4 regions of the Streptomyces sp. NPDC002817 genome follow, and region 1 is predicted to be linked to each of the others. Evidence: riboswitches for the same ligand, from Rfam matches in the RefSeq annotation. Region 1 holds a riboswitch; each other region holds the start of a gene.
What was found. A riboswitch is a leader RNA that binds a small molecule or an ion and turns the genes downstream of it on or off. The one in region 1 is predicted to bind cobalamin.

Region 1 (7,493 bases):
GCCGTGGTACTGGAAGTAGTCGTCGGCGTCGACGAGGTCGTGTTCGCGGGTGTCGACGTTCTTCGCGGCGACGTTGATCCGCTTGAACGCGGTCTCCATGTCCCCGCGCGCCGTCCGTCCGTCGAGTCCGCGCCCGTAGGCGTAACCGCCCCAGACGGCGTACACCTCGGCGAGGTCTGCGTCCGACCGCCAGTTCCGCGCGTCGATCAGCGGCAGCAGACCGGCGCCGTACGCCCCCGGCTTGGAGCCGAAGATACGGGCCGTCGCGCGCCGCCGGTCACCGTGCTCGGCGGTGTCCTCGTCGGCGTGCGCCTTGACGAAGTTCTGCTCGGCGGGCTCGTCCAGCTCGGCGACCTTGCGCACCGCGTCGTCGATCAGGCCGATCACGTGCGGGAACGCGTCCCGGAAGAAGCCGGAGATACGGACGGTGACGTCGACGCGCGGGCGCCCGAGCTCCTCCAGGCCGATGATCTCGAAGCCGGTCACCCGGCGCGAGGCCTCGTCCCACACCGGGCGGCAGCCCAGCAGCGCGAGGATCTCGGCGATGTCGTCGCCCTGGGTGCGCATCGCGGAGGTGCCCCAGACCGTCAGGCCGACGGACTTCGGGTACTCGCCGTTGTCCTGGAGGTACCGCTGGACCAGCGAGTCGGCGAGCGCCTGCCCGACCTCCCAACTCAGCCTGGACGGAATGGCCTTGGGGTCGACCGAGTAGAAGTTCCGGCCCGTCGGGAGCACGTTGACGAGACCGCGGGTGGGGGAGCCGGACGGACCGGCGGGGACGTAACCGCCGTTGAGCGCCTTGAGGATGTGGTCGATCTCGTCGGTGGTCTTCGCGAGACGCGGTACGACCTCGTCGCAGGCGAACTCCAGCACGGCGACCGCGTCCGGGAGTTCCGTGCCGAGCACACCGCGGACGAGAGCCGGGACGACCGTGGCGTCCCAGTCCCGCGCCTCCATCCCCTCCGCGACCCGCCGGCACAGCTGCTCCAGCAGGTCGATCGCGTCGGCGGCCGTACGCGACGGGCCCTCGACGAGGTCGGAGAGCTCCACCGGCACCTTCACCGGCGCCCCCGGCTCGGCCAGCAACTCCTTCTCGCTGAGCCCGAAATGGGCCGCGAAGGAAGCCCTGAGCCCCGGCAGCGCGTTCGCCTGCCCGCCCCACACCTGCGAGGCCCGCAGCACGGCCAGCACCAGGTTGACCCGCGCCTCGTCGACCGGGCCCCCGCCGAGGATGTGCAGCCCGTCGCGGATCTGCACGTCCTTGATCTCGCACAGATAGCCGTCGATGTGCATGACGAACTCGTCGAAGGCGTCGTCGTCCGGCTGGTCCTCGACATGGAGGTCGTGATGGAGCTCGGCCGCCTTCACCAGCGTCCAGATCTGCGCCCGCACGGCCGGTGCCTTCGTCGGGTCCAGGTCGGAGACGAGCGCGTACTCGTCGAGGAGCTGCTCCAGCTTGGCCAGGTCGCCGTACGTGTCCGCACGCGCCATGGGCGGTACCAGGTGGTCGACGACGGTGGCGTGCCCGCGGCGCTTGGCCTGGGTGCCCTCACCGGGGTCGTTGACGATGAAGGGGTAGATCAGCGGCAGCTCACCGAGGACGGCGTCCGGAGCGCAGCCCCCGCTGAGACCGAGGCCCTTGCCGGGCAGCCACTCCATCGTGCCGTGCTTGCCCATGTGGACGACGGCGTCGGCGCCGAAGCTGTTGTCCAGCCACCGGTAGGCGGCCATGTAGTGGTGCGACGGCGGCATGTCCGGGTCGTGGTAGATCGCGATCGGGTTCTCACCGAAGCCGCGCGGCGGCTGGATCATCACGACGACGTTCCCGAACCGGAGCGACGCGAGCACGATGTCGTCCCCGTCGACGTACAGGTTGCCCGGCGGCTCGCCCCAGGCCTCCAGCATGCCGTCCCGCAGCTCCGGGTCGAGCTTGTCGAACCACGCCCGGTAGTCGGCCAGCGGCACGCGCGCGGGAGCGGCGGCCAGCTGCTCCTCGGTGAGCCACTCCACGTCGTGGCCACCGGCGTTGATGAGCCGGTGGATCAGCTCGTCGCCGTTGTCGGGGTGCCCCTCGACGACGTAACCGGCGTCCCGGAGCGAGTCCAGCACCCGCACCGCCGACGCGGGCGTGTCGAGTCCCACCGCGTTGCCGACGCGCGAGTGCTTGGTCGGGTACGCGGTGAAGACGAGCGCGAGCTTCTTCTCGGCGTTCGGCCTGTGCTTCAACCGGGCGTGCCGTACGGCGATCCCGGCGACGCGCGCGGCCCGCTCGGGGTCGGCGATGTAGACCGGGACATCGTCCGGACCCTGCTCCTTGAAGGAGAAGGGAACCGTGATCAGCCGCCCGTCGAACTCGGGGATCGCGACCTGCATCGCCGCGTCCATGGGGGAGAGGGCGGCGTCGGACTCGTCCCAGGCGGCCTTGGACGACGTGAGGCAGAGTCCTTGCAGCACCGGCACGTTCAGGTCGGCCAGCGCCCCGATGTCCCAGGCCTCCTCGTCACCGCCCGCCGAGGCCTGCGAGGCGTGGGTGCCGCCGGCGGCGAGGACGGTGGCGACGAGGGCGTCGGCCTTGGTCAGCAGTTCGTAGAACTCCGCGTCGGCCCCGCGCAGCGAACCGCAGTACACGGGAAGGGCATTGGCGTCGCGTGCCTCGATGGCGTCGCAGAGGGTGTCCACGAAGGCGGTGTTGCCGCTGAGTTGATGGGCCCGGTAGAAGAGCACGCCGATGGTCGGGCGGCCTTCCACATGGGTCCGCTCGCCGTGGACGCCGTACTCCGGCATCTTCTGCGGCTCGACGAACCCCTCACCGGTCAGCAGCACGGTGTCGGACAGGAACCGGGCCAGCTCGGTCAGGTTGGCGGGCCCGCCCTCGACGAGATATCTGAGCGCCTCGGCCACGACACCGGCAGGCACCGACGACTCGGCCATCAACTCGGCGTCCGGAACGCTCTCTCCGCCCAGCAGCACGGTCGGGATACCGGCGGCCTTCAGCGCGGCCAGCCCGTCCTCCCAGGCACGCTTGCCGCCGAGCAGTCGTACGACGGCGATGTCGGCGCCCTCGACGAGCGCGGGCAGCTCCTCGGCGACGTCCACGCGGGTCGGGTTGCCGATCCGGTAGTCGGCACCGGAAGCGGCGCGGGCCGCCAGCAGGTCCGTGTCGGCGGTCGACAACAACAACACAGTGCTCATGCAGGCGCTCCCGGTGGAATGAAAGGCAGTCCTTGCGGCGCGCCGGACTCGATGAGCCGCCACAGCGCGTCCGTGTCCGCGTGCTGTTCGATGAGGTCGCCGAGCCGGTCGAGCTGCTCCTCGCGCAACGCGGCGAACGACGTGTCAGGGGCCGGCACGAAACGGCGGCCCGCGGCGGCCGCCACCTCGCGCAGGAAGGCCCGCCGGAATCCGTCCGACTCCAGCGAGCCGTGCCAGTGGGTGCCCCAGGTCTGGCCGACCCGGCACCCGTCGAGGAAGGGTTCCCCTGAAGTCACGGAGGCGATCCCGTGATGGATCTCGTACCCCTCGACCCGCTCGCCGAGGGCTTCCCCCACCGGCCGGGTGAGGGTCTTCTCGCGGGCGAACCGCACCCGCACGGGAAGGAGCCCAAGCCCGTCCACCTGGCCCTGCCGACTCTCGACCTCGTCCTCGATGTGCTCGCCGAGGACCTGGAAGCCACCGCAGATGCCGAGGACGGGCCGCCGCTCGGCAACCCTGCGCTTGAGGGCCTCAGCCAGACCCCGCTCCCGCAGCCACTCCAGCGCCCGGACCGTTCCCCGGGTCCCCGGGATCACCACGAGGTCGGCGTCGGCCAGTTCCTCCGGCCGGTCCACGAACCGCACGACGACGCCCGGTTCGGCGGCGAGGGCGTCCACGTCGGTGAAGTTGGACATGAGCGGAATCGCGCAGACGGCGACCCGCAGCACGTCCTCGCCGACGGGCGGGGCCGTGTTCGACTCCCGTATGGTCCCCCGCAGGGAGACCCGCAGCCCGTCCTCCTCGTCGATGCCGAGCCCGTGCCGGAAGGGCAGCACACCGTACGTGTGCCGCCCGGTGAGGCCGTGGAGCATGTCGAGCCCGGGCTCCAGGAGGCTGACATCGCCCCGGAACTTGTTCACGAGGAACCCGGCGACGAGGGCCTGGTCCTCCGGCGAGAGCAGCGCGACGGTCCCGAAGAAGGAGGCGAAGACGCCACCGCGGTCGATGTCGCCGACGACGAGGACAGGAAGCCGGGCATTCCTGGCGATGCCCATGTTGACGATGTCGGTCCGCCGCAGATTGATCTCGGCAGGACTGCCGGCCCCCTCACAGATCACCGCGTCATACGTGCCCCGCAGTTCGGCGAGACAGTCCAGCACCGTGCCGAGCAACTGCTGCTGGCGTCCCCCGTGGTAGCCGCGCGCACTGAGCTCACCGACCGGTTTGCCGAGCAGCACGACCTGACTGCTCTGCTCACCACCCGGCTTCAGCAGCACGGGATTCATGAGCGCGGTCGGCTCGACACGGCAGGCCTGGGCCTGCATGGCCTGAGCCCGCCCGATCTCGGCGCCCTCGCGGGTCACGAAGGAATTGAGGGACATGTTCTGCGCCTTGAAGGGCGCGACCTTCACCCCCTGCCGTACCAGCCACCGGCAGATCCCGGCGGTGACGACACTCTTGCCCGCGTCGGAGGTGGTGCCGGCGACGAGAAGCCCACCGCCGGTCATGACGCACGCGCCTTGAGAGCGACCCGCGCGGCGACACTGACGCCGAGCGCGAGCAGACCGACGCGACGGGACAGCCGTACGGCCCGCTCGATGTCGTGGACCTCCACGGAACGCCCCTCCTGGTTCAGCACGGGCCGGTGCTCGACGCGCCCCGCATACGACAAGGTCCCGCCGAGCCGCACGCCCAGGGCCCCGGCGAACGAGGCCTCCACGGGCCCGGCGTTGGGGCTCGGATGCTCGCCGGCGTCGGCACGCCAGGCTCGTACGGCCCCCCGCGGATCGCTCCCGGCGACAGCGGCCAGTACGGCGGTCAGCCGAGCCCCCGGCCACCCGGCGACGTCGTCGAGCCGGGCCGAGGCCCAGCCGTACCGCCGATGACGCGGCGACTTGTGCCCGACCATGGCGTCAAGGGTGTTGACGGCACGGAACCCGAGCAGCCCGGGCACGCCACCGACGGCTCCCCATACCAGGGCCCCCACGACGGCGTCGGAGGTGTTCTCGGCAACGGACTCGACCACGGCCCGGGCGATCCCGTCGGCATCCAGGGTCTGCGGATCCCGCCCGCACAGATGAGGCAGCCGCTCCCGCGCCGCCACGACGTCCCCGACTTCCAGGGCACGCCCGACGGTTCGTGCCTCGCGCACGAGCGAGGTGCCGCCCACGACGGCCCAGGTGGCGACACCGGTCAGCGCGACGGAGGCGGCGGGGGAGGGACGTACGGCCTTCTGCGCCACGGCACCGAGCACGACGGCGCCCCCGGCGCACACCGCGGTGTGCAAGGCCCCCCAACCCCGGTGGTCCCGCCACAACACCCGCTCCACGGCACCCGCGGCCCGCCCGAACACGGCGACCGGATGCCCCCGGCGTGGATCACCGAGCAGCAGGTCACCGAGAAGTCCGGCGGCGGCGCCGTACGCGAAGACGCGATCGGCACGCATCGGCTCAGCCGGCCGTGGCGTCGGGCAGCGACCTGGAGCGGTATCTCAAACGGCAGGCGAGCATGGCGATATGTCCTCACTCAGGGTGTCCACGCCCTGGTTCGACGAGACCGACGACGAGAGTTCCTGGCTCCCGGGGCTACCTACCCCGGTGACAGTGGCGGGACCGCGCCGGACTTCCACCGGCTTCCTCTTCTGCCGTCGTACATGGCTCCGGCAGTCCACCATGGGCCCGGAAGGGCCGTCAACTTGCCGTTGACCTGGGACGGGAGAGTGTGCTGAGGCCCACATACGGGGGGTTGCGGGCCTGACAAAAACGTGGGGTGCGGGACGGTGAACCGTCCCGCACCCCACAGGGTGTTCGCTCGTCGCGTCAGGCGACGATCAGATAGATCCCGTACGTCACCGCCGCCGCGCAGGCCGCGAAGCAGGCGTACGCGCCGGTGACCGCGAGGGCCGCGGATCCGCCCTGTGCGGTGGCCCGTTCCTGGCGGGAGAGGCCCATGATGCCGAGGGTGAACAGGGCCACGAGGGCCACGGTGACCACGAGGCTGACGCCGAAGACGGAGCCCAGCGCTTCCCAGTCGATCTTCATGTCGGTGATTCCTTCGTTCCTGGGTGCGGCGGGCTCAGACGGCGGCCGGCGGAGCGGCGGGCTCCGGGGCTGCGGTCGGGGCCGGGGCCGGGGCCGGGATCGTGGCCGTGAGGTCCTCGGTCACCGTGCCCGCCGGGGGAGGGGTGACCGCGGCGATCGCCGTCGTCACCACGCCGGCCGGCTCCTCGTCGCTGTCGTTGACGTTCGTGTGGTCGATGACCTCGCGGCGCGAGAGCTTCCAGATCGCCGCGCTCGAGGCGATGAGGAAGACCGCCACGACCGCCGTGCCCCAGTCGCCGAAGCCGGTGACCCACTCCGCCAGTGCGCCCACCAGGGCCGCGGCCGGCAGGGTCAGGCCCCACGCCACGAACATCCGCGTCGCCGTGGACCAGCGGACGACGCCGCCCTTGCGGCCGAGGCCCGCGCCCATCACCGCACCCGAGACCGAGTGCGTGGTGGAGAGGGAGAAACCGAGGTGCGAGGAGGCCAGGATGACCGTGGCCGCGCTGGTCTGGGCGGCGAAGCCCTGCTGCGGCTGGAGGTCGGTCAGGCCCTTGCCCATCGTGCGGATGATGCGCCAGCCGCCGAGGTAGGTGCCGAGCGCGATGGCGAGACCCGCGGAGAGGATGACCCAGGTGGGCGGGTCGGAGTCGGGGGCGACGGCGCCGCCGGCGACCAGGGCGAGGGTGATGATGCCCATCGTCTTCTGCGCGTCGTTCGTGCCGTGGGCCAGCGAGACCAGGCCCGCCGAGGCGATCTGGCCGGCGCGGAAGCCCTTCGCGGCGGCCTTGCCGTCGGCCTTCTTGCCCATGGAGTAGGAGAGGCGGGTCGCGAGCATCGCGGCGAGGCCCGCGACGATGGGCGCCGCGATCGCCGGGATCAGGACCTTGGTGACCAGGACGTCACCGTGGACCGCGCCCATGCCCGCCGAGGCGATGGTGGCGCCGATCAGACCGCCCATGAGGGCGTGCGAGGAGCTGGAGGGGAGTCCGACCAGCCAGGTCAGCAGGTTCCAGAGGATCGCGCCGACCAGGGCGGCGAAGATGACCTCGGGACGTATGCCGCTCTCGTCGACGAGACCCTTGGAGATCGTGTTGGCGACCTCCACGGAGAGAAATGCGCCCACAAGGTTCAGCACGGCGGACATGGCCACCGCGACCTTGGGCTTGAGTGCACCGGTCGAGATGGTCGTGGCCATCGCGTTGGCGGTGTCGTGAAAACCGTTCGTGAAATCGAACGCAAGTGCGGTTACTACCACAA
Region 2 (7,493 bases), on a different contig from region 1:
GCCCGGTAAGTCCGAGGCCGTTCGATTCGTACTCGGTGAGCATGAAAAGAATCCCCACTACGAAAAGGAGCAAGGGGCGACACGTGCCTATGTCGTGGAGGTCTCCTATCGCGAAGGGACGGATGAGTCCTTCCGTGACGCAGGGACCGTGGCGTTCTTGTCGCCACCCGAAGCGTCCGGGCTGTTGCTCCAGTTCGCACTGAAGTCTCCGAAGCTCCGGAAATCAGACCTTGATTGCACAGGGAAGGTTCAGCGGGATCTCGTGCGGGCCGTCGAGGAGTCGGATCGCCATGGGCGCGACGTGGATACCTACTTGAACTTCCTCAAGACCATCAAGTGACGTCCGGGCCGACCGGCGACCGGGTAAGAGCTCTACGTGAACCCCCAGCAGGCCCTGCCGGCCTTCTGGATCTTGTGTGTAGCGTCCAGCCTTGTGTCGAGCGGCGGTCGTGCAACTTCCGTTCTACGCGCGAAGATTCGGCGCCCGCACCGCCTCCCGCTCCCCCCACTCCTGGAGGTTCACCGCATGCTCGGCCTCGGCAAGTCCCCCCGCAGATTCACCACCGCCGTCACCGTGTTCGGCCTGCTCGCCACCGGCGCCGCAGTCCAGGCTTCCACCGCCGGCCCGGCGGCCGCCGCCACCACGCACCGCGTCCTGTTCGACAACGCGCACGCCGAGACGGCCGGCAACGCCGACTGGATCGTCTCCACCAGCCAGCCCGACCCGACCGGTGAGGACTCCTCGCCCTCCGACGAGACGGACTGGACGGGCGCGCTGTCCTCCTGGGGTGTGGCGCTTCAGCAGAGCGGCGACTACTCGCTGGACACCCTGCCGTCGGGCGCCGGCCTCACCTACGGCGGCTCCTCGGCGACCGATCTGTCGAACTTCGACACGCTGGTCCTGCCGGAGCCCAACACACTGTTCACGACCGCCGAGAAGACGGCGATCATGAACTTCGTGAAGAACGGCGGCGGCCTGTTCATGATCTCCGACCACACCGGCGCCGACCGCAACAACGACGGCGAGGACGCGGTCGAGATCCTCAACGACCTGATGACCGCCAACAGCGTCGACTCCACCGACCCGTTCGGCTTCTCCATCGACTCGCTCAGCATCAGCTCCGGCTACCCCGCGGCGATCAGTGACAGCACCAACCCGGTGCTGCACGGCTCGTTCGGCACCGTCACCAAGAGCCTGATCGCCAGCGGTACGACGGCCACCCTGAAGCCCGCGGACAACTCGGCCGTCAAGGGGCTTCTCTATCGCAGTGGTTACTCCGGCAACACCGGAGCCTTCTTCGCCACCAGCACCTTCGGCAGTGGAAAGGTCGCCTTCTGGGGCGACAGCTCCCCGATCGACGACGGCACCGGCCAGTCCGGCAACACGCTCTACGACGGCTGGAACGACACCGGCGCCACCAACGCGGCGCTCGCGCTGAACGCCACCGAGTGGCTGTCCTCGTGACACCGACCCGCTGAGCCCGCACAAGGGGGATGGCGGGTGCGGTCCCGGAAGCCGTTCCGGGGCCGCACCCGCCATCGACTCACTCAGGACACATCGCGCCGGACCTCATGTGCAGCCGTCACCAGGTTCTCCAGCGACGCACGTACCTCGGGCCAGTCGCGGGTCTTCAGACCGCAGTCGGGGTTCGCCCACAGCCGTTCGGCCGGCAGGGCCTCAAGTCCCTTGCGGAGCAGGGCCGCGGCCTCCGCCGCACTCGGCACCCGCGGCGAATGGATGTCGTACACCCCCGGGCCCGCCTCGCGCGGATAGCCGTGCGCGGCCAGCTCACCGGCCACCTGCATGTGCGAGCGGGCCGCCTCCAGACTGATGACATCGGCGTCGAGGTCGTCGATCGCCCCGACGATGTCACCGAACTCCGCGTAGCACATATGGGTGTGGATCTGCGTCTCGGACCGTACGCCCGCCGTGGTGAGCCGGAACGCCTCGGTGGCCCAGGCCAGATAGGCCGGCCGGTCGGCGGTCCGCAGTGGCAGGGTCTCGCGCAACGCCGGCTCGTCGACCTGGATGACCGAAGTGCCGGACGACTCAAGGTCGTTCACCTCGTCGCGCAGGGCGAGGGCGACCTGGCGAGCGGTTTCGCCGCGGGGCTGGTCGTCGCGGACGAACGACCAGGCGAGCATGGTGACCGGACCGGTGAGCATGCCCTTGACCGGGCGGTCGGTGAGGGACTGGGCGTACGCCGTCCAGCGCACCGTCATCGGTTCGGGGCGCGAGATGTCGCCGGCGAGGATCGGCGGCCGGACGTACCGGGTGCCGTAGGACTGGACCCAGCCGTGCCGGGTGGCGAGGTAGCCGGTGAGCTGTTCGGCGAAGTACTGGACCATGTCGTTGCGTTCGGGCTCGCCGTGCACGAGGACGTCGATGCCGGTCTTCTCCTGGAAGGAGATCACCTCGCGGATCTCCGCCTCGATGCGCTTGTCGTACGCCGCCGTGTCGATGCGTCCGGCCTTCAGGTCGGCGCGTGCCGTGCGCAGTTCGCCGGTCTGAGGGAAGGAGCCGATGGTTGTCGTGGGCAGCGGCGGGAGCTTCAGGTGGGCGCGCTGGGCCAGGGCACGCTCGGCGTACGGCTGTGGGCGGCGGGCGTCGGCATCGGTGACGGCGGCCGTCCGGGCGCGCACGGCGTCGTCGTGGGTGATGGGGGAGGCCGCTCGGGAGGCCAGGTCCGCGCGGTTCGCGGCGAGTTCGGCGGCGATGGTGTCGGTGCCGCGGGCCAGGCCGTGTGCCAGTGTGACGATCTCGGACGTCTTCTGCCGGGCGAAGGCGAGCCAGCGGGCGATCTGCGGGGCGATGTCGCGTTCGGCCGTGACGTCGAGCGGGACGTGGAGCAGGGAGCAGGAAGCGGCCACGTCGACCCGGTCGGCGAGGCCGAGCAGGGTGCCCAGCGTGGACAGTGACTTCTCCAGATCGTTGATCCAGATATTGCGCCCGTCGACCACCCCGGCCACCAGCCGCTTGCCCGGCAGTCCGCCCACGGCGGCGAGGTCGTCGAGGTTGGCGGCGGCCGGGCCCGTGAAGTCCAGGGCGAGCCCGTCGACAGGTGCCTTGGCCAGAACGGGCAGGGCCTGTCCGAGGCGGTCGAAGTACGAGGCCACGAGCAGCTTCGGCCGGTCGGTCGGAGTGCCGAGTTCACGGTAGGCGCGGGCGGCGGCGCCGAGTTCCGCCGGAGTGCGGTCCTGGACGAGCGCGGGCTCGTCCAGTTGCACCCACTCGGCGCCGGCGGCCCGCAGAACCGACAGGACGTCGGCGTACACGGGCAGCAGCCGGTCCAGCAGCGTCAGCGGGTCGAAGTCGGCGGCGACCCCGGGGGCGGGCTTGGCCAGCAGCAGATAGGTGACCGGGCCGACCAGGACAGGCCGGGCGGCCAGACCGAGCGCGAGGGCTTCCCGTACCTCGGCGACCTGCTTCGAGGCATCCGCGGCGAAGACGGTGTCCGGCCCCAACTCGGGGACGAGGTGGTGGTAGTTGGTGTCGAACCACTTCGTCATCTCCAGCGGCGCGGTGTCCCGGCCGCCGCGGGCCATGGCGAAATAGCCGTCCAGTGCGTCCGCCGCGACGGCGTCGCGGTGGCGGGTGGGGATGGCGCCGACCATGACGGTGGTGTCCAGGACGTGGTCGTAGTACGAGAAGGCGCCGGTCGGCACCTCGTGGAGGCCGGCGTCTGCCAGCTCTCGCCAGTTCGAACGGCGCAGTTCGGTGGCGGTCCGGTGGAGCGCGTCGGCGGTGACGCGGCCCTTCCAGTAGCCCTCGATCGCCTTCTTCAGTTCCCGGTTCGGGCCCTGGCGCGGGTAGCCGTACACGGTGGCGTGCGCTGCCGCGGCTGCGGACTCGGTGGTCACGGAACTCTCCTTCGCGAGCTGTTCTCGTAGCACGACCCCGGCGACGGGGGAGAACGCGAAGGGAAAACGGCACTCCGGGCGGCCGCACGAAAACCTGTGCCCGCCTTGAGTGTTCGCCGACCCGCCCACGAGGTCACCGGGATCTCCGGGTACGAGTCGGTCGTACCCGGGCAGTGGCAGGTCTTCGGACTCGCGGGCACACCTCGTGATGTACGAGGCACCTAATGGCCGTCGCTTCCCAGACCCGCTTGCCGGGTCCAGTGCGTGTGACGGCGGTCGTTCCCGCTCACCGCTGCGGGGCAGTCCCGGATTCCCACCGGGTTCCCTCTTACGACGCTCCTGCCTGGCGGACAGGGCGAACCAGCTGCGTGCTCAGCCTATACACGAGGACGGGGGCGCCGCCGGTGAGTTCATCGGCGGCGCCCCCCGTCGTCGGTTCAGGAGATGCGGTGCACGAGCTGGGTGGTCAGCTCGTAACGGGCCCCTACGACGGCCAGTTCACCGGCGGCCACCTTCGCGGCGAGGTCGGGCTCCGCGGCGATGCGGGAGCGGATGGCCCGGACGTTGGCGTCGATGGTCGCGTCGACGCGGGCGTCGCCGTCCTTGGTGCGGTCTATGTTCGGTCGTATCTGGTCGGCCAGGTACTGGATGTGGGCCGGCAGCTGCGCACCGGAGACGTCGGTCTCGACGGCGGCCTTCACGGCGCCGCAGGACTGGTGCCCCAGGACCAGCACCAGCGGTATGTCGAGTTCCAGCACTCCGTACGCGACACTGCCGAGCACGGCCTCGTCCAGCACCTCACCGCCGCTGCGCACCGTCATCAGATCGCCGAGGCCCTGGTCGAAGACGAGCTCCGGGGGCACCCGGGAGTCGATGCACCCGAGGACGAGGGCGAAGGGATGCTGCCCCGTCGCCAGGGCCTGACGGACGGCGGGTGATTCGTCGGGGTGCCGCTCGCGGTAGGTGCGCCAGCGCAGATTGCCCGCCGCCAGTTCCCGCAGCGCCTCGTCGGGAGTGCCGGGTCGAGGACGCGTGCCGGTGGGGGTCGCCGACGCGGGGGTCGCGCCGAGCGTGAGGCCGGCGCCGAGAGCCGCGGCACCGGTGAGCCCGGCGCGCAGGAGTGCGCGGCGCCCGGCTCTGTGGGGAGTGTCTTGAGAGTTCACGGCGACGAACGTATGACCGAGTCCGGCACCGGTCTGTCGCGTTGCCAAACCATGGTGAAGCGCGGGGAAAGCGTGACGTGATCTTGGGTGGATCTTGGTCTTTCCTGGTGCCGTCCTTGGTGCGGCGGCCTCGGCAACTGCCTTGCTGTGCACTGCATTTGAGACAACCTGGCTCGAGAGAAGGTTCAGACCTGATCCCTGGAGAGCCCTTTCCGCAGGCTGTGTGGGAGGCGTCGCGGACGCCGGAGCGTGTGAATGAGTCAGGGCGGGAATCGGCCTTGTTCGTCCCGTTGATAGTTCAACGTGGGCGCTGCGAGAATCCCCGTCCCGACCCCGTTGTGACAATTCGCATCACGCGAATTTCTGATTCACAAATCCCCCACGAAGTCCGCACAGAGCGTGGCTCTGGCCTGCCTCCGCGCAAAGCAGCGAAGAAGGTGCATTGTGTCACGGCACTCCATGCCGTTCGGCGCGCCGCCGCCGTACTCCGAAACTCCCCAAGAATCCACGGAGCGGCCGACGGTGGCGCACGATCCCGCCTACCGGACACTCCGCCGCGCCCACCGGCAGTTCGGAGTGCGGGCCACGGCCGTCGCCGTCGGCGGATTCCTGGTGTACGTCCTGCTGTCCGGCTTCGTCCCCGCACTGATGAACCGCACCCTCGGCGGCCACCTCACCCTGGGACTGGCTCTGGGGCTCGGGCAGTTCGTGCTGATGGGCGTCATCGTGTGGCGCTACCTCGTGCACCACCGCACCCACGTCACACCCGTCGTCCGAGGTCTGCGCAGGCTCGCCCACCACCAGGAGGCCGCAGGGCGAGCGCGAGTGAGCGCCGCTCCCCGAGAGGGGGACCGCCGCCGATGGTGACGACCGGTGCCGCTGTCGTGGACCGCTTCAGCCTGCAACTGACGCTCGTGCTCTTCCTGTCCGTGGTCGTGGTCACCCTCTTCACCGCGCTGCTGACCGCACCGCAGGGCGACGAGATCAGCGAGTTCTACCTCGGCAACCGCATGATGTCGCCGCTGCGCAACGGGCTGGCCATGTGCGGCGACTACCTGTCGGCCGCGACCCTGCTGGGCAGCACCGGGCTGGTCGCCCTGACCGGCTACGACGGGCTGCTGTATCTGTGCGGCACCGCCGTCGCCTGGATGATGGTCCTGCTGCTCATCGCCGAACCCCTGCGCAACGCCGGCAGGTTCACCCTGGGCGACACCCTGGCGTACCGCCTGCCCCGCATGCAGCGCCCGGTACGCCTTGCCCTGGCCGTCTGCACCCTCGTCATCGCCACCCTCTATCTGGTCGCCCAACTCGTCGGCAGTGTCGCGCTGTTGACCCAGTTCACCGGCGAGCCCAGCGCCACCACCCGCACCCTGTGCGTGGTGGTCATCGGCACCATCGTCATCGTGTACGCCGCCATCGGCGGCATGCCCGGCGCCACGTTCATCCAGGTCGTCAAGGCCGTGATGCTCATCTGCGGGGTCACCGTGACCGCCGTGATGGTGCTGCACCGCTTCGACTGGAACTTCGACGCCCTGCTGGCCGCCGCCGCGGACAACAGCGGTCAGGGCCAGCGGTTCCTCGAACCCGGGCTGCGCTACGGCGGCAGCACCACCAGCAAACTGGACTTCTTCAGCCTCCAGTTGGCCATCGTGCTCGGCCTCGCCGCGCTTCCGCACGTGATGATGCGGCTCCTCGCCCCGAAGCAGGTCAGCGTTCTGCGCTCCTCGGTGGTGTGGGCCATGGGCCTGGTCAGCCTCGTCTGTCTGGCCGCGGGCATCCTCGGCCTGGGCGCCACCGCCGTCGTGGGGCGCGACACCATCGCGCAGACCGACCGCAAGGGTGACGCCGCCGTACTGCTGCTGGCCCAGGACCTCGGCGGCGGCATCCTGACCGCCCTGCTGTCCTGTCTGGCCTTCGTCACCCTCCTCGCCGTCGCCGCGGGCCTCACCCTGGCCGCGGCCTCCTCCCTCGCCCACGACCTCTACGGCGAGGTGATCCGCAAGGGCCGGGCGAAGGAGACCGAGGAACTGGCCGTGGCCCGTCTCGCGGCGGCCGTCATCGGTGTCCTCGGCATGCTGCTCGCGCTGATCTCCTGGGGTGCGAACACGGCGACACTGGCATTCCTCGCCTTCGCGATCGCTGCCTCCGCCCTCTTGCCGACACTCGTCTACACCCTGTTCTGGCGGCGGTTCACGGCTCAGGGCGCCCTGCTCAGCCTCTGCGGCGGCCTGTTGAGCTCCGTCCTGCTCGTGGTCTTCTCGCCGGTGGTTTCCTCGACTCCCTCCTCGCTCTACCCGTCCGCCGATTTCGCCCTGTTTCCCCTGCAGAATCCCGGCATTGTCTCCATTCCGGCCGGATTCCTCCTCGGTTGGCTGGGCTCGGTGTTGAGCAGGCCGCAATCGCCCGAAAGTTATGAGGACTTCGAGGTCCGCACCCTCGTCGGAGCGGACCAGGAGTGAACTCGACCAT
Region 3 (7,493 bases), on a different contig from region 1:
GCCATCAACTTCCAGCTCCTGGGCGGCATCTGGATCCTCCAGACCTTCCCGGCACTGGTCGGCGGTCTGTTCACCCGCTGGTTCCACCGCTGGGCGCTGCTCGGCGGCTGGGCGGTCGGCATGATCTACGGCACGGTCGCGGCGTACGGCGTGGCCTCCCCCACCCAGAAGCACTTCGGCGGCTCGTCGAAGGAGATCCCGGGCATCGGCGAGATCGGCTACATCGGTCTGACGGCGTTCGTGCTCAACGTGGTGGTCACGGTGGTCCTCACATTCGTCCTGAGGGCCGCGAAGGCCCCCGAGGGCGTCGACGAGACGCGCCCCGAGGACTACACGGCGGACGCCGGCGACCCGGGCGTACAGGTGGAGCTGCCGCCGGCGACTGCGGACTCCGCTCACTGAAGAGACCTGGGGGCGCGGGGAACTGCGCGACCAGCCACGAACCACCCGCAGCGGGCCGCCGACAGCACCACCAACGGCGGCCCGCTTTCGTGCACACTCACCTGCATGGACATAGAGATCCGGCCGGCGAACCCCACCGAGTACGCCGTCATCGGCGAGATCACAGCCCAGGCCTACCTCCTGGACGGCCTCCTGACCTTCGGCGAGAGCGACTGGTACCTCGGCGAGTTGAGAGACGTCACCAAGCGGGCCGCCGCGGCCGAAGTGCTCGTGGCCTCCCTCGGCGGCGAGCCCGTCGGCACCGTCACGTACGTCCCCGCCGGCGGCCCCATGGCGAACCTCGCCCGCCCCGGAGAGGCCGAGATCCGCATGCTGGCCGTGTCCCGGGCGGCCCGCGGCAGAGGAGCCGGCGAAGCCCTCGTCCGCGCCTGCGTCGACCGGGCCAGAGCAGCCGACGGCTGCACCGGCATGGTCCTGTCGACGCAGCAGATCATGCACGCCGCGCACCGCATCTACGAACGTCTCGGCTTCACCCGCGTCCCCGCACGCGACTGGAATCCGATCCCGGGTGACGAGTTCACGCTTCTCACCTACGAGTTGACTCTCTGAAGTCGCTGCGACACAACATCTAGGGGTGCCAACAGAACCCGGCACAAGATGTATGCTCATGCTCGCTGTCGCCGCAGGGGAATCCGGTGCGAATCCGGAACTGTCCCGCAACGGTGTACTCATGCGTGCATAAGCACATATGAGAGTCAGTCCGAGGACCTGTCGACAGTGTGCCCAGGCCGCCGTGGCCCGGGTGCCAAGACGTCCGGGCCTCGTGGAGTGGGCCGGTGGACGCGACGCCCCGTGCGCTCGTGTGCTGCCCCCTGCCCTCCGCAAGGCCCCCGTGCCGAGCGAGGGAGAGCCCCCACGTGACCATCGCGCCAGTCGACCCGGCTTCAGTGACGCAGGCGGAGACCGACGGTCCCGGTACCGCGCTGCTGCGGACCCTGACCGAGCTGACCGCCGACCTCCCCGACGCCGACCCCGGACGGGTCGCCGCCGCCGCGCTGCGCGGCCGGTCCGCCCGGGCCGACGAGTCGGAGCTGCGCGAGCTGGCGACCGAGGCGGCCGCGGGGCTGATCTCCGAGGACCCTGCCTACTCCCGGCTCGCCGCCCGGCTGCTGACGATCAGCATCGCCGCCGAGGCCGCCTCGCAGGGCGTCACGACCTTCACCGGGTCGGTCGCGGTCGGCCACCGTGAGGGCCTGGTCGCGGACCGCACGGCGGAGTTCGTCCGGGTGCACGCCTCCAGGCTCGACGCCTTGATCGACGTGCACGCCGACGACCGCTTCGGCTACTTCGGGCTGCGCACCCTGCACAGCCGTTACCTCCTGCGGCACCCGATCACGCGTCAGGTCATCGAAACCCCCCAGCACTTCATGCTCCGGGTGGCGTCCGGCCTCGCCGAGGACGACACGGCCAGGGCCCTGGACGAAGTCGCCGCGCTCTACCGGCTCATGAGCCGCCTCGACTACCTCCCCTCCTCCCCCACGCTCTTCAACTCCGGCACCCGGCACCCCCAGATGTCGTCCTGCTACCTCCTCGACTCCCCGCTGGACGAGCTGGACTCCATCTACGACCGCTACCACCAGGTCGCCCGTCTCTCGAAGCACGCCGGCGGCATCGGACTGTCGTACTCCCGTATCCGCAGCCGCGGTTCGCTGATCCGCGGCACCAACGGGCACTCCAACGGCATCGTCCCGTTCCTGAAGACGCTCGACGCCTCGGTCGCCGCCGTGAACCAGGGGGGCCGGCGCAAGGGTGCGGCCGCGGTCTACCTGGAGACCTGGCACTCCGACATCGAGGAGTTCCTGGAGCTGCGGGACAACACCGGTGAGGACGCCCGGCGTACGCACAACCTGAACCTCGCGCACTGGATCCCGGACGAGTTCATGCGCCGGGTGAACACCGACGGCCAGTGGTCCCTGTTCTCCCCCGCCGACGTGCCCGAGCTGGTCGACCTGTGGGGCGCGGAGTTCGACGCGGCGTACCGCGAGGCGGAGACCAAGGGCCTCGCCAAGAAGACCATCCCGGCGCGTGACCTGTACGGCCGCATGATGCGCACCCTCGCGCAGACCGGCAACGGCTGGATGACCTTCAAGGACGCCGCCAACCGCACTGCCAACCAGACGGCCGAGGCGGGCAGCGTCGTCCACTCGTCCAACCTCTGCACGGAGATCCTGGAGGTGACCGACGACGGGGAGACGGCGGTCTGCAACCTGGGGTCCGTCAACCTCGGCGCGTTCGTGCTCGGCGACGACATCGACTGGGAGCGGCTGGACGAGACCGTCCGCACCGCCGTCACCTTCCTCGACCGGGTCGTCGACATCAACTTCTACCCGACCGAGCAGGCGGGCCGCTCCAACGCCCGCTGGCGGCCGGTGGGCCTGGGTGCGATGGGCCTCCAGGACGTCTTCTTCAAGCTGCGGCTGCCCTTCGACTCCCCGCAGGCCAGGGCGCTCTCCACCCGGATCGCCGAGCGCATCATGCTCGCCGCGTACGAGGCCTCCGCCGACCTGGCCGAGCGCAACGGCCCGCTGCCCGCGTGGGAGAAGACCCGTACCGCGCAGGGTGTCCTGCACCCCGACCACTACGACGTGGAGCTCACCTGGCCGGAGCGCTGGGCCGCGCTGCGGGAGCGTGTCGCCGCGGTCGGCATGCGCAACTCGCTGCTGCTGGCGATCGCCCCCACGGCCACCATCGCGTCCATCGCGGGCGTGTACGAGTGCATCGAGCCGCAGGTCTCGAACCTCTTCAAGCGCGAGACGCTGTCCGGTGAGTTCCTCCAGGTCAACTCCTACCTGGTGGCCGAGTTGAAGCAGCTCGGCGTCTGGGACGCGCAGACCCGGGAGGCGCTGCGCGAGTCCAACGGCTCGGTGCAGGGCTTCACCTGGGTGCCGCAGGACGTCCGCGACCTGTACCGCACGGCGTGGGAGATCCCGCAGCGCGGCCTGATCGACATGGCGGCGGACCGGACCCCGTTCCTCGACCAGTCGCAGTCCCTGAACCTGTTCCTGGAGACGCCCACCATCGGCAAGCTCTCCTCGATGTACGCGTACGCCTGGAAGCAGGGTCTGAAGACGACGTACTACCTGCGCTCGCGCCCGGCGACGAGGATCGCCCGCGCGGCCCAGGCGCAGGCTCAGCCCGAGAAGACCATTCCCGTCCAGCAGGTGACCTCCGAAGAGGCCCTCGCCTGCTCCCTTGAGAACCCCGAGTCCTGCGAGGCCTGCCAGTAATGCCCAGCAACCAGAACCTGCTCGACCCCGGCTTCGAGCTGACTCTGCGCCCCATGCGCTACCCGGACTTCTACGAGCGCTACCGGGACGCCATCAAGAACACCTGGACCGTCGAGGAGGTCGACCTCCACTCGGACGTCGCCGACCTCGCGAAGCTGTCCGAGGGCGAACAGCACATGATCGGCCGCCTGGTGGCCTTCTTCGCGACGGGCGACTCGATCGTCGCGAACAACCTCGTGCTGACCCTCTACAAGCACATCAACTCCCCGGAGGCGCGCCTGTACCTGTCGCGCCAGCTCTTCGAGGAGGCCGTGCACGTCCAGTTCTATCTGACCCTCCTGGACACCTACCTCCCCGACCCGGAGGACCGTGCGGCCGCCTTCGACGCGGTGGAGAACATCCCCTCCATCCGCGAGAAGGCCGAGTTCTGCTTCAAGTGGATCAACGAGGTCGAGAAGCTGGAGAGCCTGCAGACGCAGGCCGACCGCCGCCGCTTCCTCCTCAACCTGATCTGCTTCGCCGCGTGCATCGAGGGCCTGTTCTTCTACGGCGCCTTCGCCTACGTCTACTGGTTCCGCAGCCGGGGTCTGCTGCACGGCCTCGCCACCGGCACCAACTGGGTGTTCCGGGACGAGACCATGCACATGTCCTTCGCGTTCGAGGTCGTCGACACCGTCCGCAAGGAGGAGCCCGAGCTCTTCGACGACCAGCTCAGGGAGCAGGTCGTCGACATGCTGAAGGAGGCCGTCGAGGCCGAGCTCCAGTTCGGGCGCGACCTGTGCGGTGACGGCCTGCCGGGCATGAACACCGAGTCGATGCGCCAGTACCTCGAGTGCGTCGCCGACCAGCGCCTCACCCGCCTCGGCTTCGCCCCGATCTACGGCTCCGAGAACCCCTTCTCCTTCATGGAGCTGCAGGGCGTCCAGGAGCTGACCAACTTCTTCGAGCGGCGGCCGTCCGCCTACCAGGTCGCTGTGGAGGGCACGGTCGATCTGGACGAGGACTTCTGACCGTAGAACGTGGATCCCTCCTCGCCGCTGTTACGTCACAACGGTGAGGAGGGATTCTTCATGCGCCGTATCGCGACTCTCGCCGTCACAGCCCTGCTGCTGGCCGGGTGCGGAACCCAGACCGGTGGTGACCGAGGTGACAGCGGTGACTCCGTGTCGCCGTCGCCGTCGTCTTCCGGCTGTACGTCCGTACCGGAACTGCACGCCGCCGACAGCGGCCGCACGGTCTGTCTGGCGGTGGGCGGCACGGTCCGGGTCGCCCTGGACGGGGCGAGGAACCGACCGTGGGCACCGGTCACCACCGAGGGCAGCGGGCTGGAAGCCGCCAACAGCGGCATCGTGCTGCTGCCGGGTGACGCGAACGCCGCGTTCGAGGCGGTCGCGGCGGGCACGGTCCGGCTCGGTTCGTCCCGCCCGCTGTGCGCCACCGAGACCGGCAAGGTGTCCTGCAAGGGCATTCAGGACTGGTCGGTCACGGTCGTGGTCACTTGAGCGGGACCGCGTCGCCCACCGACACCACACGTGCGGTCGTCGTCAGACAGTGCGGGCCATCCGGCGTGAGGTGCGCCTGTGGTGCTGGGCTTCCTTGATCTGGCGGTCCATGCGGCGGTCGCGGACGATGCCGGTCACGGCGGGGGCGACCAGCAGGACCAGGATTGCGAGAACGATGAGCATTCCGATCAGTCCTTCTGTCTGTGCGGTAGTCATGACACCACTGTCGCGCCGTACACTCCTTACCGACAGTGGCAGGACTGCCGTACAACCTCGATTTACTGCCACTTCCGAGGCATACTGAGAACATGCTGAAGAACGTGGCGGCCGTCCTGCTCGACGGCGTGCACCCCTTCGAACTCGGGGTGATCTGCGAGGTGTTCGGCATCGACCGCAGCGACGAGGGACTGCCGACGTACGACTTCGCGGTCGCCTCGGCGGAGGGCCCCTCGCTCACCACCCATGTCGGCGGCCTCACCGTGGGCACGCCGTACGGCCTCGAGCGGCTGGAGGAGGCCGACCTGATCGCGGTACCGGCGGGGGCGGACTATGTCGTGCGCGACTATCCGCCCGAGCTGCTCGACGCGCTCAGAAGGGCCGTCGACCGGGGCGCCCGGGTGCTCAGCGTCTGCTCAGGCGTCTTCGTGCTCGGCGCCGCCGGACTCCTCGACGGGCGGCGCTGCAGTGTGCACTGGCGGCAGGCGGACGAGCTCGCCGTGCGCAACCCGCGGGCGGTCATCGAGCCCGACGTCCTGTACGTCGACGAGGACCCGGTGATCACCTCCGCCGGCACCGCCGCCGGCATCGACGCCTGTCTGCACATCGTGCGCAAGGAACAGGGACCCGAGGTCGCCAACAAGATCGCCCGGCGCATGGTCGTACCGCCGCACCGGGACGGCGGACAGGCGCAGTACATCGAACGGCCCCTGCCCAAGAACTCGTGCGACACCGTCGGCGAGGTGCTGGTGTGGATGGAGCACCACCTCGACGAGGACGTCACCGTCGAGCAGCTCGCCGACCGCGCCCACATGTCCCCGCGCACCTTCGCCCGCCGCTTCCAGCAGGAGACGGGCACCACCCCCTACCGCTGGATCCTGCGCCAGCGCGTACTGCTGGCCCAGCGGCTGCTGGAGGGGACCGACGAGACGGTGGACGCGGTCGCGGGTCGGACGGGATTCGGCACCGCGGCCGCACTGCGCCACCAGTTCGTCAGGGCACTGGGGACCACCCCGAACGCCTACCGAAGGGCGTTCAGGGGGCCCGAAGCGGCCTGAGCGGTCACCTCACGACGGGCCGCAGCAGCAGCTTGTGCGGGCGGAGCGTGATACCCACCCGCGTCCCGTCGTCGGAGCCCGACACCTGCTCGAAGCGGTACTTCGTCGCGACCGCCGCCGTGATCAGCGACAGCTGCGCCATCGAGAAGTGGTCGCTGGGGCACTTGCGGTTGCCCACGCTGAACGGGCTCATGGCGTATTTCGGCACCTCCTTGACCCGCTCCGGAAGCCAGCGGTCGGGGTCGAACTCCAGGTTGCCCTTGTACGACTTCGCATCGCGCTGGATCGCGTACGGGCTGTACACGATGTCGGCACCGGCCGGAATGCGATACCCACCGAGTTCCGTGTCGGCGACCGCCCGGCGCGTCAATATCCACACGGCGGGGCGCAAACGCATGGCCTCGACGACGACATTGTTCGTGTGGGTCAGCGCCCGGACATCCTCGAATGCGACAGGACGGCCGCCCGTTACGGATTGAACCTCCTCGCGCACCCTGTCCGCGTGTTCCGGATGTTCCGCGAGCACTTGGAGCAGCCACATGATCGTGGAGGCCACTGTTTCGCTGCCCGGGGTGAGTATGGCGACCACCTGGTCGTGGATCTCCTGTTCCCCGATGGGGTCGCCATTGTCGTCCTTCGCCTCCAGCAATGCCGTCAGCAAATCGTCCGGCTTTTGACCAGATGCGCGGCGCTCGGCGACGATCTCGTCGACCAGCAGATGCAAATCGGCCAGGGCCGCGTTGAATTTGCGGTTGGGCGGCAGGGGGAGGTTGTACAGCGGTCCGAGCGGGACGACCATCCGCCGGTACATACCGCGGAAGACGGTGGCGAGTGCCACGCACAGCCGCTCGGCCCGCTCGTCCATGAAGTCGCCGCGCAGCAGACAGCGGGCCGCGATGCGCACCGCCACCCGGAAGGACTCGGAGGTGCAGTCGACGGTCTCCCCGGGCTGCCAGCGCGTCGTCAGCGCGTGCGCCTCCTCCTCCATGATCGCCCCGTATCCGGGTATCGCGTCGAGGCGGAAGGCG
Region 4 (7,493 bases), on a different contig from region 1:
GATGCCAGTCGGAAGTGTGCAGCAGTCGCATGATCCCCGAGACTAACGGCCGGGTCTGACATCACGGGCGGTTACCGGCCTTTCAGGCATCGCCATAAGCCTCTCCACCCAGTTCGAACCCGGCCGTCCCGGCGGTCACGTCCGCGAGCCACGCCTCGAAGGCCGGCACATGGGCGTCCGGCAGCCCGATCTCGATCGTGACCGCCTCGCCGTACCGGACGTCACGGACCTCGCGGCCGGTCGAGCGGAGGTCGTTCTGGAGCTTGCCGGCGCGCTGGTGGTCGACGGTGACCTTGGCGAGGCGGAAGCGGCGGCGGGTGATCGTGCCGAGGACGTCCAGGGCTTCGCCGACCGCTCCGCCGTACGCGCGGATGAGGCCGCCCGCGCCGAGCTTGACGCCGCCGTAGTAGCGGGTGACGACGGCGACGGCGTACCGCATGTCGCGGCGCAGCAGCATCTGGAGCATGGGGACGCCCGCGGTGCCGCCGGGTTCGCCGTCGTCGCTCGCCTTCTGGATCGCGGCGTCGGCGCCGATGACGTAGGCGAAGCAGTTGTGGGTGGCGTCGGCGTGCTCCTTGCGGACGGACGCGATGAAGTCCTGGGCCTCCTGCTCCGTGGCCGCGGGGGCGAGGGCGCACAGGAAGCGGGAGCGGTTGACCTCGGTCTCGTGCACGCCCGCGTGGGCGACTGTGCGGTACTCGTCCGGCATCCGGCCACCCTATGCGGACCGTCTCGGCTCGCCCGACCCGGAGGTGCGGGCGACGATGTGGTGAAGATCGCGCCGCAGGGAGGTCACCGCATGACCGGCACGCAGGCGGAGGGCTCGGAGGGCGATGCCAGGGCCCGTTGCCGGGAGTGGCTGCGGGAAGGGCTGAGCGAGCAGACGGCCCGGCACCCGGGGCCGCACGCCACCCCCGAGGTGGTGCTGCGGCGGGCCGAGCCGGACCCGGAGCGACGGCCCCGGGTGCACGTCGGCTAGTCGGAGTTCTCCCGGACCAGGAAGCCGGGTCCGTCGGGGGTGAGCACCGGGACCCACGCCTCGTCGGCCTCGGCGAGGCGGGACTCGTCCAGGACGAGGGTGCTGGGCCAGGTGTCGTCGCGGTTGGCGGAGCCGTGGAGGCGGACGGCGACCGCCTTCCTGAGCCGGGCCAGGAGCTCCTCCGGCCAGTCCAGGCCGCGCGAACCCCATCCCTTCAGTCCCCGCACGAAGATCTGCTTCAGCTCGTCGTCGAGGTCCCGCCCGAACACAGGGAGCAGATAGCCCTCCTGCTCGTAGGGCACAGGCGTAACCCCCGCCCTGGGCTCCATGGACCACGCCGGTCGGCGCCGCGACGACCACGAACATCCAGCCCTGATCGGTTCCGGTGCCGTCGGGGTCGAGGAAGACGTACCGCTTGGCCTCGGTCACTCCTTCTTGCCCCTCGCCACCGTCATCGCGGTCAGCAGTGCCGTGCCGGGGAGCAGGGCCTCCCACCCGGTGCCGCGCCAGGTCAGCACGGCGATGGCCGCGGTCGGGAACTTCACGTGGACCCGCTCCAGGGTGTCGTCGAGGCCGTCGCCCGCCAGATCGACGACGAGCTCCTCCAGACCGGGGTTGTGGCCGACCAGCAGCAGCGTCTCGACCTCGGCGGGCACCTCGTGCACGACCTCGAGGAGTTCGGCCACGTCGGCACCGTAGAGGCGCCCGTCGTGCCGGACCGGCGGCGGAGTGCCCCACTGGCCGGAGGCGAGGTCCCAGGTCTGACGGGCGCGGACGGCGGTGGAGCACAGCGCGAGGTCGGGCAGGAAGTCGGCCTCGACGACCGCGCGGCCCGCGGCGGGTGCGTCCCGGCGGCCGCGCGGGGCCAGGGGGCGCTGGTGGTCGGGGACGCCCTCGGGCCAGGCGGACTTGGCGTGCCGCAGCACGACCAGGCGGCGCAGCGGGCCCGCTCCGGCACGCGCGATCACGCGAAGGTCCCCAGGTCGCGGGTCAGTTCCAGGCCGAGGAGCCGGTCGGCGTAGGCGTACGTCTCGAAGCGGGCGCCCTCCGGGAGGTCGGAGGTCTCGACCCGGTGCAGGACGCGCAGCACCCCGGGGACGTCCAGATCGTCCTCCCAGGCGGTACACAGCTCTCCGCGCACGTCCTCGGGGACGGGCTTCGACGGTTTGCGCGCCCATGCGGCGACGGCTCGGCGCCAGCGTGCGAGCGTGTCGTGGGCCTCCGACACGGCGGCCGCGTCGAGGCGTACGGGCAGGCCGTGGCGGCTGGACAGGAACGCGAGACGGAGCACACCGGGGTCGGCTCCTTCCGGGGCACCCGCGACCGGCGCGACGGTGACCCGCACCCCGTCGGGTGTCGCCCCGCCCTCGCCGACCACGTGGATGACCTGGGACCCGCCCGTCCCCGGGCCGCTGTCCCGGCCGTCCTCGAAGGGCCGGATGCCGAGGGCCGCCGCACCCGCCCGCAGTTCCGCCCGGTCCTGTTCGGTGCTGAGCAGTGACCAGACGGGTGTGCCGCCGATCTCCAGGGCGCGTGCGAGGACGTCGGCGACGAGCAGCACGCGCAGGGCGGTGCCGTCGTAGCCCGGCACATGTGCCTCGACGCGGGTCGGGCCACGGCGGGCAGGGACGGGGGCGCCGGTTCGGGCGTCGATGATGTGCAGCACGTGGTGAGCGTAGGCGGGGTCGGGGTCGTGCGCAGGCAGGTGGCCCGGATTCCGGTCAGGGTGGCGGAGTCCGACGGCAGGCACGGCACGCGTGACGTGTCCGGACATCGGCCACCCCCTGTGTGCGGACTGCCCGCACGGTACCTCGCGACCGGTCGGCCGAACAGGCGTTCAGAGCAGCGTCCCCAGGAACCGTACGTGCGGCCGTCCGTCCGCTCCCTCCCTGCTCACGGCCGCCCGCACGCCGTACACCTCGGCGATGAGCTCCTCCGTCAGCACGTCCCCGGGCGCACCGCGGGAGTGCACGCGGCCGGCGTGCAGGACGACGACGTGGTCGCAGTACATCGCCGCGAGGTTGAGGTCGTGCAGGGCGACGACGGTGGTGACGGGGAGCCCGGCGACCAGGTCCAGCAGGTCCAGCTGGTGGTGGATGTCGAGGTGGTTGGTGGGTTCGTCGAGGAGGAGTTCGCGGGGTTCCTGGGCGAGGGCACGGGCGATCTGCACCCGCTGGCGTTCGCCGCCGGACAGGGTGTGCCAGGGCTGGTGGACGCGTTCGGTGAGGCCGGTGCGTTCCAGGGCCGCGCGTACGGCCTTCTCGTCCTGCTCGGTCGCAGGCGTCCAGGCGCGGCGATGCGGGACGCGACCCAGTCGTACGACGTCGAGGACTGTCAACTCGACCTGGGTGTCCGCCTGTTGTTCGACCACGGCGAGTCGTCGGGCGACCTCGCGCCGGGGCAGGCCGGACAGGAGAGCGCCGTCCAGGGTCACCACCCCTGCCGTCGGTGCAAGCAACCCCGCGAGCAGCCGCAGCAGGGTGGACTTGCCGGAGCCGTTGGGGCCCAACAGCCCGACGACGGAGCACGGTTCGGGGGCGAGGGTGACGCCGTCGAGGATGAGATGGCCGTCGGTCGTACGGCCGACACGGTCCGCGCGCAGGCTCATCGCACCTTCCTCGTCCGGTAGAGCACCGCCACGAACGCCGGCACTCCGATCAGTGACGTCACCACACCCACCGGCACCTCCTGCGGGTCGAGCGCGGTGCGGGCCAGGGTGTCCACCCACACCAGGAACACCGCCCCGGCCAGCGCGGACAGCGGCAGCAGCCGGGCGTGGCCCGCGCCGACGAGGGCGCGCACGGCGTGCGGCAGGACGAGGCCGACGAAGCCGATCGCCCCGGCGGAGCTGACCAGCACGGCCGTGAGCAGGGCCGTGACGCACAGGAGGACCAGCCTCGTCCGCGCGACGGCCACCCCGAGCGCGGCCGCCGCGTCCTGGCCGAAGGCGAAGGCGTCGAGGGTACGGGCGTACGTCAGACACACCCCCAGTGCGAGGGCGAGCACGGCCGCGCACACCCATACGTCGGTCCAGCCCGCGCCGCTGAGCGAGCCGAGGAGCCAGAAGAGGACGCCCCGGGTGGTCTCGGCGTCGGCCGCGGTCAGCACGATGAACGAGGTCAGCGCGGAGAAGAGCTGCATGGCGGCGACGCCGGCCAGGACGACCCGGTCGGTGCTGCCGCCGAGGGTGTGGCTGAGGAACAGCACCAGCGCGAAGGAGACCAGGGCGCCCACGAACGCCCCCGTCGGCACGGACACCGCGCCCGCGCCGACACCGAGGACGACCACCGCGACGGCCCCCGTCGAGGCGCCCGAGGACACGCCGAGGACGAACGGGTCGGCGAGCGGGTTGCGCAGCAGCGACTGCATCACCGCACCGCACACGGCGAGTCCGGCCCCGCACACCGCCGCGAGGAGGGTGCGGGGCAGCCGGAGCTGCCAGACGATGCCGTCCCGGATGGGCGTCAACTCCGAGGTGCCGACGCCGAGATGGGCGATGACGGTGGACCACACGTCCTGGACCCGGATGTCCGCCGGGCCGATGGTGATCGCCACGGCGACGGAGGCGACCAGCAGGAAGGCCCCCGCCACCCCGAGGGCAAGAGGCCGTGCGGTCACTTGGCGAGCCCGGACTCGCGGAGTCCGGCCGCGACCTTCTCCACGCCCTCGATGGTGCGGATGGTCGGGTTCATGGCCTGTCCGCTGAGCAGCACGTACCGCTTGTGCCTGACGGCGGCCATGTTCCTGGTGACCGGGTTCGACTCCAGGAACGCGATCTTCCTGTCGGCCGACTCGGCGGTCTGGGACTTGCGGGTGAGGTCGCCGATGACGAGGACGTCGGGGTCACGGTCGGCGACGGTCTCCCAGTTGATCTGGGGCCACTCCTCGTGCGTGTCGTCGAAGACGTTCTTCGCGCCCAGGGTCCGGGTGATAATGCCGGGTGCGCCGCAACAGCCCGCCATGTAGGGCGACTCGGAGTTGGCGAACCAGTACAGGAGGGTCACGTCCGAGGCGTCGAGGCCCGAAGTGGCCTTCCGCATCCGTTCCTTGAGCGAGGCGACCAGCTTCTCGCCGCGTTCCTCGACCCCGAACACCTTGGCCAGGTCCCGGACTTCGCCGTAGACGGCGTCGATGCCGAGAGCCTTGCTCCGCGACCCGTCGCCGCCGCTGTCGTTGTCCTTGCCTGCGCAGTCGGACGGGGAGACGTAGGTGGGGACGCCGAGCTTGTCGAACTGTTCGCGGGTGGCGACGCCGCCCTTGCCGAGGGTGGAGACGAAGGAGGCGGCGACGAAGTCGGGTTCGGCCTCCAGGACCCGCTCGTAGGAAGGGGCGTTGTCGGCGATCCGCGCCACCTTCGCGTTGGCCTTCTCCAGTCCCTTCAGCACGGGGTCGGTCCAGGTCGCCGTGCCCGCCATGCGGTCGGCGAGACCGAGGGAGAGCATGATCTCGGTGGTGCCCTGGTTGAGGGAGACGGCCCGCTTCGGGGGCGAAGCGACGCTGACGGTGTGGCCGCAGTTCTTCAGGGTGACGGCGGGCTTGGCATCGGTCGAGTCGGCGTCGGAGCAGGCGGTCAGGAGCAGGGTTCCTGCCACGAGCAGGGTGGCAGAACGCGCGTGCGGCACGGGAGTCGGTCCTCAGTCGTCGAGGGCTCGAACGCGGAGCCCGGTCGTACGGTGCTCCCCCGCCGCAGGTCGGCCGCGGGGGCCGCCAGCAGGTCTTCGGACTCGGGTTCCGCCGGGCCGGGGCGCCTTCCCGGACGTCGTACGACATCCAGTGGCGAAAGGCCCCGCCCGTCACCCTCACCGCTGCGCGTCAGCTCCGGATTCGCACCGGATTCCCTGACCCACGTCCATGGGTTCGACTGGCCTCGGCAAGCTATCACGGCGGTGCGTACCCTTTTCGAACGGCTGTGCCGGACCGGAGGGAGACCGGTCCGGCGCTCTGCGGGAATCGACGAGCCGCGTCCGCTGTTGTCGCGCACATCAGCCCTGGCAGGACTTCCGAGGAGGCCGAGCGTGTACGGCGACCCAGCAACGATCCGCAAGATCCTCACCGAGAGCGGCGACACCTGGGCGATCGTGGGCCTGTCGTCGAACCAGCGGCGCGCGGCCTACGGCGTCGCGGACGTGCTGCAGCGGTACGGCAAGCGCATCGTGCCTGTGCATCCCAAGGCGGAGACGGTCCACGGCGAGCAGGGCTACCCCTCGCTGGAGGCGATCCCCTTCGACGTCGACGTCGTGGACGTGTTCGTCAACAGCGACCTCGCCGGTGCCGTCGCCGACGAGGCCGTCGCGAAGGGCGCCGGGGCCGTCTGGTACCAGCTCGGAGTGATCGACGAGGCCGCCTACGAGCGCACCCGGGCCGCCGGTCTGGAGATGGTCATGGACCGCTGCCCCGCCATCGAGATCCCCCGGCTCGGCTGACCGGCCGCACAGGAACGTCGCCTAGCCTCGCGCCATGCACGAGTCGCCGTCACCCGCCCGCTGCTGCATGCCGTCGGGAGGCGGCCCGAGCGAGGAGCCGCGGGTCGTACCGCCGTCACGGGCTCCCCGGGGTCCGGACGATGGCATGGTGGCGCTGCCCGGTGGCGAGTTCCTGATGGGCGCGCAGGACGCGGAGGGGTTCCCCGCCGACGGGGAGGGTCCGGTGCGGGCGGTGCGGGTCGAACCCTTCCGGATCGACGCGTGCGCGGTGACCAATGAGCAGTACGCCGGGTTCGTCGCCGACACCGGGTACGCCACCGATGCCGAGCGCCTGGGATGGTCGTACGTCTTCGCCGGCTTCCTGCCCGCCACGCTCCGCCGCGGCGCCCCGCGACCCGAGGACACGCCCTGGTGGTGCGGGGTCGAGGGAGCGCTCTGGAACCGGCCTGAGGGGCCCGGCAGTTCGGTCGAGGACCGGGCGGACCATCCGGTCGTCCATGTGTCGTGGCACGACGCGGCGTCCTACGCGGCCTGGGCGGGCAAGCGGCTGCCCACGGAGGCGGAATGGGAGTACGCGGCCCGCGGCGGTCTGGAGCAGAAGCGGTATCCCTGGGGCGACGAACTCGACCCCGACGGCACGTACCGCTGCAACATCTGGCGGGGCGCCTTCCCCACCAGGAACACCGCCGCCGACGGATATCGCGGCACGGCTCCGGTGGACGCCTTCGAACCGAACGGGTTCGGGCTCCACAACGTGTCCGGCAACGTATGGGAATGGTGCGCCGACCGGTGGAGCCGTGAACACGCCGCCCGGGTCATCCGCGGTGGCTCGTACATGTGCCACAAGTCCTACTGCAACCGCTACCGGGTGGCCGCGCGCAGCGCCAACACCCCTGACAGCTCCAGTGGGCACACGGGTTTCCGTTGCGCACGGAGGTCCTGACTACCCCTGACCCTCGCACGCGTTGATGTAGTACAGCTCGATCTCCACCCGGTCCGCCGAACCCCCGGACCAGAACGGCCGCGTACCGACGTTCCCCCCGCAGAACGCCTGCGGGCGCCCTGACTTGAGGATGCGGTTCACGTCCTCC

Region 2: linked by a shared signal. The riboswitch ahead of metE (5-methyltetrahydropteroyltriglutamate--homocysteine S-methyltransferase) and the one ahead of ACWD3I_RS17615 (cobalamin biosynthesis protein) in region 1 are both predicted to bind cobalamin.
Region 3: linked by a shared signal. The riboswitch ahead of ACWD3I_RS21535 (ribonucleoside-diphosphate reductase subunit alpha) and the one ahead of ACWD3I_RS17615 (cobalamin biosynthesis protein) in region 1 are both predicted to bind cobalamin.
Region 4: linked by a shared signal. The riboswitch ahead of ACWD3I_RS14030 (ABC transporter substrate-binding protein) and the one ahead of ACWD3I_RS17615 (cobalamin biosynthesis protein) in region 1 are both predicted to bind cobalamin.

Annotation. Positions count from the first base shown of each region.
Region 1 is NZ_JBSFUY010000008.1:74,904-82,396, reverse strand. Features, by position in the region: gene cobN (cobaltochelatase subunit CobN) at 1-3,192, opposite strand, end outside; gene ACWD3I_RS17620 (cobyric acid synthase) at 3,189-4,700, opposite strand; gene ACWD3I_RS17615 (cobalamin biosynthesis protein) at 4,697-5,638, opposite strand; cobalamin riboswitch at 5,740-5,879, opposite strand; gene ACWD3I_RS17610 (hypothetical protein) at 6,012-6,233, opposite strand; gene ACWD3I_RS17605 (inorganic phosphate transporter) at 6,268-7,493, opposite strand, start outside.
Region 2 is NZ_JBSFUY010000021.1:108,555-116,047, reverse strand. Features, by position in the region: gene ACWD3I_RS32115 (hypothetical protein) at 1-340, shown strand, start outside; gene ACWD3I_RS32110 (hydrolase) at 527-1,465, shown strand; gene metE (5-methyltetrahydropteroyltriglutamate--homocysteine S-methyltransferase) at 1,549-3,861, opposite strand; cobalamin riboswitch at 4,020-4,242, opposite strand; gene ACWD3I_RS32100 (carbonic anhydrase) at 4,299-5,024, opposite strand; gene ACWD3I_RS32095 (DUF485 domain-containing protein) at 5,547-5,891, shown strand; gene ACWD3I_RS32090 (sodium/solute symporter) at 5,885-7,483, shown strand.
Region 3 is NZ_JBSFUY010000010.1:204,238-211,730, forward strand. Features, by position in the region: gene mctP (monocarboxylate uptake permease MctP) at 1-402, shown strand, start outside; gene ACWD3I_RS21530 (GNAT family N-acetyltransferase) at 508-1,011, shown strand; cobalamin riboswitch at 1,064-1,192, shown strand; gene ACWD3I_RS21535 (ribonucleoside-diphosphate reductase subunit alpha) at 1,320-3,689, shown strand; gene ACWD3I_RS21540 (ribonucleotide-diphosphate reductase subunit beta) at 3,689-4,699, shown strand; gene ACWD3I_RS21545 (hypothetical protein) at 4,760-5,191, shown strand; gene ACWD3I_RS21550 (hypothetical protein) at 5,234-5,407, opposite strand; gene ACWD3I_RS21555 (helix-turn-helix domain-containing protein) at 5,500-6,465, shown strand; gene ACWD3I_RS21560 (bifunctional albaflavenone monooxygenase/terpene synthase) at 6,470-7,493, opposite strand, start outside.
Region 4 is NZ_JBSFUY010000006.1:118,802-126,294, reverse strand. Features, by position in the region: gene ACWD3I_RS14070 (exonuclease SbcCD subunit D) at 1-31, opposite strand, end outside; gene ACWD3I_RS14065 (YigZ family protein) at 83-709, opposite strand; gene ACWD3I_RS14060 (hypothetical protein) at 800-979, shown strand; gene ACWD3I_RS14055 (DUF6210 family protein) at 976-1,281, opposite strand; gene ACWD3I_RS14050 (SixA phosphatase family protein) at 1,405-1,947, opposite strand; gene ACWD3I_RS14045 (hypothetical protein) at 1,944-2,645, opposite strand; gene ACWD3I_RS14040 (ABC transporter ATP-binding protein) at 2,817-3,587, opposite strand; gene ACWD3I_RS14035 (FecCD family ABC transporter permease) at 3,584-4,597, opposite strand; gene ACWD3I_RS14030 (ABC transporter substrate-binding protein) at 4,594-5,601, opposite strand; cobalamin riboswitch at 5,686-5,845, opposite strand; gene ACWD3I_RS14025 (CoA-binding protein) at 5,995-6,402, shown strand; gene ACWD3I_RS14020 (formylglycine-generating enzyme family protein) at 6,437-7,345, shown strand; gene ACWD3I_RS14015 (hypothetical protein) at 7,346-7,493, opposite strand, start outside.